Regions from separate parts of the Neobacillus canaveralius genome, predicted to be linked through region 2. Evidence: riboswitches for the same ligand, from Rfam matches in the RefSeq annotation. Region 2 holds a riboswitch; each other region holds the start of a gene.
The links. A riboswitch is a leader RNA that binds a small molecule or an ion and turns the genes downstream of it on or off. The one in region 2 is predicted to bind S-adenosylmethionine.

Region 1 (3,131 bases), 1.5 Mb from region 2:
ATTTCGAGAGTCTTAACGCTGGTAGAAGAAGGTAAGATTGATAAGGAAAAAGCAAGTGAATTAATTACAATCTTACAAGGTAAAAATCAACCAGAGCTAGTGACAATAAAGAAAGAAGCCCCGTATGGAAATAAAATGCTAAAGGTTCGTGTGACCTCCCAAGAAGGTGATAATGTAAATGTGAATTTACCGATTAATCTGGTAAAGGCTGTTTTAAAAGTAGGCACCAATATTGCTGAAAAAATACCTGAGGCTGAAAAATATGTAAAAGATATTAACGTTGACCTGCTCATCGAAGCAATTGAAAACGAATTGGACGGAGAGATTGTTAACATCACTTCGGCCAATGGGGATAAAGTTTTTGTGGTAATTGAGTAGATTATGTTAAAAGTTAAGTTGAAGGTAAAAGATAAACGATTCTCCATTCCCGTTCCCTATGGAGTGTTAAATTTGGTCAGTTTAATTATTACATCAAAAAAGATAAATCGCTTAATAAACAAAGCGATTGAAAAGGATGGCAGCAAATTCATCTTCCCTGAGATTGAAAGAAAAGATTTGAAGCCGTTGCTGCAGGGATTACAAAAACACAGTGGAGTTATCCTGGTTGAAACGAAATTGAAGGATGGAACTGAGGTAGAAGTAAAGCTTTAATGAAAACTTTAAACCCATTTTCCACTACAGGATGCTTTTATTTTTATAATGAATAAACCGAAAATATGAAAGAGTTTATTCATTTCTTGCATATTTCCGGTTTTTTTACATTTTAAAAACATCTGAAGGATATACTATTTATTCAATATATTTAGAGAGAACCCCAAACACTTTTCGCTATGTTTATAACGTGCTTGATCTTATTCCATTGATCTTCCTCTGTTAAAATATTTCCTTCTTCTGTACTTGCAAAGCCACATTGCGGACTTAAAGCTAAGTTTTCTAAAGGTATAGACTGGCTTGCTTCATTAATCCGTGCTTTAATGGTGTCAACATTTTCAAGTTCCGGCAATTTTGAGGTGATTAATCCCAGAACAACAGTCAAGTCAGGGCGGTTAAAGCTTTTTAATGGTTCAAAATCACCAGAACGTTGATCATCGTATTCTAAGAATAGGCCATCTACATTTAATTCAGCGAAAATAGCATCTGAAATATGGTCATATCCTCCGCTTGTAATATAAGTAGATTTAAAATTTCCGCGGCAAATGTGCATTGTAATTAACAAATCATCCGGCTTGTCTGCAATAACGTCATTAATACACGCGACTCTAGTTTTGATGACATCCTGTACGTTTTTGCCTTCTTTTTCTACCACAGCTGTAATACGTTCTTCCGAGACAAAATCAATCCAAGAGGTATCATCTAATTGTAAGTAACGACAGCCTGCATCATAGAATGCTTGAATTGCCTTTCTGTAAGCAGCAACAGTATCGTTATAAAACTCCTCTTTATTGCCGTTATAATACTCATCACCTTGAATTCTAGTAAAAAGCATATTTGGGCTAGGAATAGAGAACTTCGCCACTTGGCTGCCATCCCCATATTCTTCAACCGCTTCTTTTAAAAATTGAAAGTGTTGTATCATATAATGGTGATCGAAGTCGACCTTACCAACGACTTTAATGGCATTATTTCTTGTTTTGGCACCTTTGAAGGCACTAACATATTGGCTTTCAAAGAATTCTACACCTTGAAGCCCGGCTAAAAAGTCCAAGTGCCACCAAGAACGTCGAAACTCACCATCCGTAATGGACTTAAGACCTACCTCGATTTGTTTTTGTACTAGTTTCGCGATTTCTTTATCCTCTACATCCTTTAGGTCTGCTTTATCAATCTCCCCGTTTGCAAAAGCCTTTCTTGCTGCTTTAATCGGTTCTGTTCTAAGGAAACTCCCTACATGATCTGCTTTAAAAGGAGCTTTAACTAGTGTTTTTGTCATCTATTATTACCTTCTTTCAATATTATAAAAAAACCCTCTTCTTAAAAAAAAGAAGAGGGGGAAGTCCATAACCAATCTCTTCTTATCTTCAAGCATTCACTACTGGAATTGGCACAGTACTATTAATTAGTCTGCTGCCGAGGCTTCATAGGGCCAGTCCCTCAACCTCTCTTGATAAGAGTATTCTTGCTTATTTAATTACCTGTTAAGTTACACGTATTCAGATAATCTGTCAACCAATAAAACCTACGATACCGCTTACTTTCATAAAAGCGAACAATATTAAATTTTAAAAATTAAACGTTCGTGTTTTGGTGAAAACATTTGCTTGAAATCGATAAAAATATGAGATATTATAATCAAAAGACAAACAATAAGGGGTTGTAGTAGGTGTTTGATACACATGCGAAAAAGGTAATGTTACTTGGTTCAGGCGAACTTGGAAAAGAGACGATCATTGAGGCTCAGCGTCTTGGACTGGAGACGATTGCAGTTGACCGTTATGAAAATGCTCCTGCTATGCAGGTGGCACACCGTTCTTATGTGGTGGACATGCTTGACGGAGAAGAACTTCGTAGAGTAATAGAAAGAGAGAAACCAGATTTGGTGGTTCCCGAAATCGAGGCGATTGCAACAGAAACACTAGTGGAACTTGAAAACGAAGGTTTTCGTATCGTACCGACAGCTAAAGCCGTGAACCTCACCATGGATAGGGAAGGAATTCGCCGATTGGCTAGTGAAGAACTAGGGCTTCAAACAGCGAAGTACGCATTTGCAGACACCCTTTATGAACTAAGGAAAGCCGTAGAGAAAATCGGAACTCCCTGTGTCATTAAACCGATTATGAGTTCTTCTGGTAAAGGACAAACCATTTGCCGTTCGATTGAGGATGTAGAATGCTCTTGGAATGAGGCGATTTCTGGTGGAAGAGGTAACAAAGCCCGAATCATTGTGGAGGAATTTATCCATTTTGATTCTGAAATTACCCTATTAACCGTTCGCTCTGTTTCTGGTACAACGTTCTGTGCTCCCATTGGGCATGTGCAAAAAGATGGTGATTATATAGAATCCTGGCAGCCGCATGCTATGTCAGAGGAACAAATCTTAGAGGCGCAGGATATCGCAAAAAAAATCACGGATGCGCTTGGTGGATACGGAGTTTTTGGTGTGGAATTATTTCTTTCAGCTCAAGGTGTCTATT
Region 2 (3,131 bases):
CAGTTTTTCAACAGCCTTCTCTTTCAAATGGCTATATAAAGCGATAATAACCTCTGTATCAGAGTTTGTTGCAAACTGTAAGCCTTCTTTGAGCAATTCTTCACGAAGTTCCAGGTAGTTATAAACCTCTCCATTAAAAATAATCCAATAGCGCTCATCTTCATACGTTAATGGCTGGTGCCCGCATTCAATATCAATAATACTTAAGCGGCGAAAACCGAATTGAATATGGTCATCATAATAAAAACCTTCATCATCAGGTCCACGATGGGTTATAATATCGTTCATATTTTTGAATTGTTGTTTTTGCTCATCACGAAAATGTTGTTCCTTGTCGTGTACACAACCAATAAAACCACACATTATGTACTTCACCTACTCCAATCTAAATATCCAAACTTAAAAAACATACTCTCTTATCCTACCACTATTCATATAAAAATGTCAGTGTGAAAGGTAGGAAAATTCAGGTACAAATAGTTTTAACCTAAACACATTGCCCTAAACTTAGACGACTAAATGCAAAAGAGAGTTACACTAAATGCAACTCCCCTAATTTGTCTATTTAATATTTGCTTGTTGACGTAATGCGTCCACTTTATCTGTACGCTCCCAAGGAAGATCAACATCTGTACGGCCAAAATGACCATATGCCGCTGTTTGCTTGTAAATTGGGCGGCGTAAATTTAACATGTTGATAATTCCAGCAGGACGAAGATCAAAATTTGCACCTACAAGATCAACTAATACATCTTCACTCACTTTGCCAGTACCAAAAGTATCAATAGAAATGGAAACCGGCTTTGCTACCCCAATTGCGTATGCAAGCTGAACTTCAACTTTATCAGCAAGTCCTGCTGCTACAATATTCTTTGCAACATAACGAGCGGCATAGGCTGCAGAACGGTCAACTTTTGTAGGATCTTTACCAGAGAAAGCTCCACCGCCGTGACGTGCATAACCACCATACGTATCTACAATAATTTTACGTCCTGTTAAACCTGCATCTCCTTGAGGTCCACCGATAACAAAACGACCTGTTGGATTAATGAAATACTTTGTATTTTCATCAATTAGTTCTTTCGGCACAACTGGATTAATCACATACTCTTTTACGTTACGTTGGATTTGCTCTAACGTAATTTCGGGATGGTGCTGTGTAGAAATAACAATCGTATCGATACGGACAGGTTTGTCATTCTCATCATATTCTACCGTTACTTGTGTCTTTCCATCTGGACGCAGGTAAGGAAGAATTTCCTCTTTACGAACCTCTGTTAAACGACGTGCAAGCTTGTGTGCCAAGGAAATGGGAAGAGGCATTAATTCTTTGGTTTCATTACATGCAAAACCAAACATTAAACCTTGGTCTCCTGCACCAATAGCTTCGATTTCTTCATCAGACATTTGCCCTTCACGTGCTTCTAGAGCCTGATCGACCCCCATCGCAATGTCAGGAGATTGCTCACCAATAGAAGTGATAACACCACATGTCTCGGAGTCAAAGCCATATTTTGCACGATTATAGCCAATACCCTTAATTGTTTCACGAACGATTTTTGGAATATCAACGTAAGTAGATGTAGTGATTTCACCTGCAACTAAGACTAATCCAGTTGTGACGGATGTTTCAGCAGCAACCCGGGCATTTGCATCCTTTGCTAAAATGGCATCTAAAATCGAATCAGATATTTGGTCACAGATTTTATCTGGATGACCTTCGGTAACTGATTCAGAAGTGAACAAACGACGACGTTTTGTTGACATCTGATTTCCTCCTATATTATGAGATAAATCAAGGTCCATTTGAAGGTTACAGGAATACTTCTAGAACCACTGAAATTGATACGGTACTCATTCCCTTAGTATGAAATAAACAAAGGATTTTTATTAGTAACTCTATTGATAAAAGGTCTATACAAAACAAAAAACCTTACCATTGTGAGGAAAGGTTGTTCCGGTCCTTTCACTCTTATCGTTCAAGGTCAAAGCCTTGCGTCAGATTAGCACCTTCGCACTTGAGAATAGGACCAATAAATAGGATGGTCTTCTCATAAAGCAGGTTGCTGGGTTTCATAGGGCCTGTCCCTCCACCAGCTCAGGATAAGAGAGTATCCGTTCAAATTAGTATCATACTTGAACCTGTCGAGCGTTGTCAACGAATTTGCTAGCAAATTAAGGATAAATATATGAAATTTTTCCATTTAAATTTAATACTTAATAATACAACCCAAATTTACCAATTAGTATAGACTATTAAATTAAATGTGTTATACTTTTTATGAATATATTGACAATTAAAAACTTGAAAAGGAAGGTTCGTTCTGATGAATTCAGTACATGTCCCAAATGAATTAAGCCAATTGCTGGAAGAAAGCCATGTGCACATTCAAATGTCTGTTCCTCAATTAGTGGAAAAAATTCTATCTAGGAATGAGGGAAAACTAACCTCAACTGGTGCGATAAGTGTATCAACAGGTAAATATACTGGAAGATCTCCTCAAGACAAATTTATTGTCATGGAAGAATCCATTAAGGATAAAATTGATTGGGGCAATTTAAATCAGCCAATTTCAGAAGAAATATTTAATAACCTCTATCAAAAAGTTTTAGACTACTTAAAAGAAAAAAATGAAATATTCGTCTTTAAAGGGTTTGCAGGTGCTGATAAAAAGACCCAATTGCCGATTCAAATTGTGAATGAATATGCTTGGCATAATTTATTCGCCCATCAATTGTTTATTCGGCCTAGTGAAGAGGAATTGCTGACACATAAACCCGGATTCACTGTCATTTCGGCTCCTAACTTTAAAGCAAATCCGGTTATAGACGGAACAAAGTCTGAAACCTTTATTATTATCTCTTTCGAAAAACGGACGATCTTAATCGGCGGAACGGAATATGCTGGTGAAATGAAAAAATCAATCTTCTCAATAATGAACTACCTGCTGCCTGAGAATAATATTTTCTCTATGCACTGCTCTGCTAATATTGGTGTTGAAGGTGATGTTGCTTTGTTCTTCGGTCTTTCTGGGACAGGAAAAACCACTTTATCTGCAGACCCAAAACGCCGCTTAATTGGTGATGATGAGCACGGCTGGTCATCGAATGGCGTGTTTAATATTGAAGGC
Region 3 (3,131 bases), 2.3 Mb from region 2:
GATTGGTGGCTGTGGAATCAAATACCTGTGCTAATTGGGAATTTAGTCAGTGGGGCTCTTTTTACCGGATTCGCACTTTATTATACACACGGGAAACAAGAATCGAGAATGGTTTTGGAAATGCCCAGAACAAAAGCAGCAGTATCGAGTACACAGCGATAAGAAGGAGCGATGGTTATGGGAAAAGCGTATATTGTTGGAGCAGGTCCGGGTGACCCGGAATTAATAACGGTAAAGGCATTAAGATGTATCCAGAATGCAGAAGTTATTCTATATGACCGTTTGGTTAATCCGGAACTGTTAAAGGAAGCAAAAACGAATTGCCAGCTTATTTATTGTGGGAAACAACCAAATTATCATACATTACAGCAAGAAACAATCAACCATCTGTTAGTGAAGTACACCAAACAAGGGAAAAACGTTGTGCGATTAAAAGGCGGTGATCCTTTCGTATTTGGACGCGGAGCGGAGGAGGTGGAAGCCTTGGTGGCAAAGGGGCTTCAAGTGGAAGTAGTTCCAGGTATAACAGCAGGTATAGCCGCCCCTGTCTATGCTGGAATTCCAATTACACACCGAGAATTAAGCAGTTCTTTTGCTATCGTCACGGGGCATAAGTCGACGGGGAAACCAACCGATATTAATTGGAAAAGTCTCGCAACTGCAGTTGATACGCTGGCGATTTATATGGGGATCACAAATCTACCTTATATTTGCGAGGAATTACTGAAGCATGGAAAAAAGGAAAATACCCCTGTTGCGGTCATTCAGCAAGGAACAACGTTAGCGCAGCGAACGGTTACAGGGACACTTAGCTCAATTGTCGGTGTGGTTGAAAAAGAAGGTATTCAAAATCCTGCTATGATCGTTGTTGGAGAAGTTGTCACCTTCCGTGATAAAATAAGTTTACTAGAGGAAGAGGGGAAGGCGGAAAGCTATGCAACAATGGCTTAAAGAGGTCGCAAGAGGAAAAAGAGGGTCCAAAGACTTAGATTATCAACAAACAAAAGAAGTCGCTCAAACGATTATTAGCGGCAAGGCAACAGATGCGCAAATTGCAGCATATCTGATTGCGCTCCGCTTGAAAACGGAATCGCCGGAGGAATTGCTCGCATTTGTGCATGCCTATCAGGATGTTAGTAATAAACTAGAGCCGTCAAACCAGTCAATTATTGATCTGGCCAGTCCGTATAATGGAAGGAATTCTTTTACAGGAAGTATACCAACAGCCATTTTGATGGCTGAATACGGGTTTCCAGTGTTTTTACATGGCAGCGATTCACTGCCGCCGAAATATGGAATAGCGCTTAAGGATATACTTATACATTTAGGTCTAAATGTTTCTCAACCGCCACAAAGATTGGTGAAAACAATTCAAGAAGCAGGAATTGCATTTGCAAACACAGAGGAATATTGCCCTAGTTTAGGAAAGCTGAGGGGGATTCGCAAAGAGCTGGGGGTAAGAACTCTTTTTAATACAGTAGAGAAGTTATTAAATTTAGCGAATGCAGAATCACTTATGATGGGTGCTTATCATCGGACAGCGATTAACAAAATTGCCCCTATTTTTAAAGAGCTTTCCTTTAAAAATGTTTATGTGGTTCAAGGAATGGAAGGTTCTGAGGATTTGCCTGTTCACCGCAACAGCTTTATTTATAAAATTACAGACAATAAAATCGAATCATCGATTGTCAAACCAGAGGAAATGGGCTGTTGGTGCAAGAGTTAGATAAGGATACCAAGCTGTCTGCACAAGAACAGTCTGACATTACGCTGGCGATTCTCAGTGGGGAACAATCCAAATCATTACAGCTATTTTACAATCAAGTGCTTTTTAACACCGGCATCCGCTATTACCTGTTCGGTGTCGTCAATGATATAGGAGAAGGTATAGAGATAGCTAAAAAACAACTAAACGAACAACGAGGTTTAACTCAATTAGAAAAATGGAAAGTAAGTCAGCCTGAAAATATTACTACGTAACGTGAGCGTTCTGGACGAAATATCCGTCTAGGACGCTTAATTTTTTATTGGGCTAAAATAGAGACAAATTAATTTTTCTAAATTTTATATTTTTTCATTTACATAAAACCTATTGGTATGGTAGGATTAATTTCATCAATTACAAATACTTATCAAGAGAGGCTGAGGGACTGGTCCTATGAAGCCCGGCAACCTGCTGTGCAAGGTGCTAATTCCAGCAAAATGGTCTTCATTTTGGGAGATAAGGCGTTAAACAATCGTGAGATGCCTTTCCTTTTTGGGAAGGCTTTTTTGATAAACAGAGGAGGTTTATAGGAATGGCTACAACGGTAACATATGAAAACTGGAGTGAAATATCCGATCAATTCTCTATTGAGGATAAAACAAAAGGAGCAAAATCGGTATTGGAGTGGGCATACAACTCTTATGCAGAAGACCAAATTGTCTATGCATCCAGTTTTGGTGCAGAGGCAATCGTATTAATCGATCTCATCCAGCAGGTTAAGCCAGACGCGCATATCGTTTTCCTAGATACAGGCTTACACTTTCCGGAAACATATGAGGTTATTAACAAAATCGAAGAGCGTTTCCCTTCATTAAATATAGAGCGAAAACTGCCAAAGCTGACATTAGATGAGCAACGCGAGCAATATGGGTCAGCACTATGGAAGAGGGAGCCTAACCAATGCTGTAATATCCGTAAAGTCATTCCATTAAGGGAGACGCTGACGGCGAAACAAGCTTGGATCTCAGGGCTTCGAAGGGAACAATCACCAACAAGAGCAAACACTCAATTTTTAAATAAAGATGATAAGTTTCAGAACATTAAAATCTGTCCGCTCATTCACTGGACATGGGACGAAGTTTGGGCCTATATCAAGGAAAAAGACCTCCCTTACAATACCTTGCATGATCAAAATTACCCTAGTATCGGCTGTTTTCCTTGTACACAGCCTGTTAGTGCAGATGGTGATTCACGTGCAGGACGCTGGTCGGGAAGCGGCAAGACGGAGTGTGGCTTACACACATCCTAAAAGGGGGCTTTTAGATTGCTCACAGTTATAGCAGTAATAATTGGTTTGTTTTTTGCAGTCAATATTGGAGCTAGCGGTGCAGCTGCTTCAATGGGGATATCTTATGGAGCAGGGGTA

Region 1: it holds a riboswitch for S-adenosylmethionine, as region 2 does, so the genes downstream of both, ABC255_RS14170 (5-methyltetrahydropteroyltriglutamate--homocysteine S-methyltransferase) here and metK (methionine adenosyltransferase) in region 2, are expected to answer to the same signal.
Region 3: it holds a riboswitch for S-adenosylmethionine, as region 2 does, so the genes downstream of both, ABC255_RS18200 (phosphoadenylyl-sulfate reductase) here and metK (methionine adenosyltransferase) in region 2, are expected to answer to the same signal.

Annotation. Positions count from the first base shown of each region.
Region 1 is NZ_JBDFLL010000001.1:2,808,514-2,811,644, forward strand. It holds gene ABC255_RS14160 (SHOCT-like domain-containing protein) at 1-378, shown strand, start outside; gene ABC255_RS14165 (hypothetical protein) at 382-651, shown strand; gene ABC255_RS14170 (5-methyltetrahydropteroyltriglutamate--homocysteine S-methyltransferase) at 803-1,930, opposite strand; SAM riboswitch class I at 2,010-2,111, opposite strand; gene purT (formate-dependent phosphoribosylglycinamide formyltransferase) at 2,348-3,131, shown strand, end outside.
Region 2 is NZ_JBDFLL010000001.1:1,296,442-1,299,572, reverse strand. It holds gene asnB (asparagine synthase (glutamine-hydrolyzing)) at 1-363, opposite strand, end outside; gene metK (methionine adenosyltransferase) at 562-1,767, opposite strand; SAM riboswitch class I at 1,970-2,110, opposite strand; gene pckA (phosphoenolpyruvate carboxykinase (ATP)) at 2,328-3,131, shown strand, end outside.
Region 3 is NZ_JBDFLL010000001.1:3,622,392-3,625,522, reverse strand. It holds gene ABC255_RS18220 (formate/nitrite transporter family protein) at 1-162, shown strand, start outside; gene cobA (uroporphyrinogen-III C-methyltransferase) at 178-951, shown strand; gene ABC255_RS18210 (anthranilate phosphoribosyltransferase) at 935-1,726, shown strand; gene ABC255_RS18205 (transferase) at 1,711-1,980, shown strand; SAM riboswitch class I at 2,127-2,228, shown strand; gene ABC255_RS18200 (phosphoadenylyl-sulfate reductase) at 2,298-3,014, shown strand; gene cysP (sulfate permease) at 3,030-3,131, shown strand, end outside.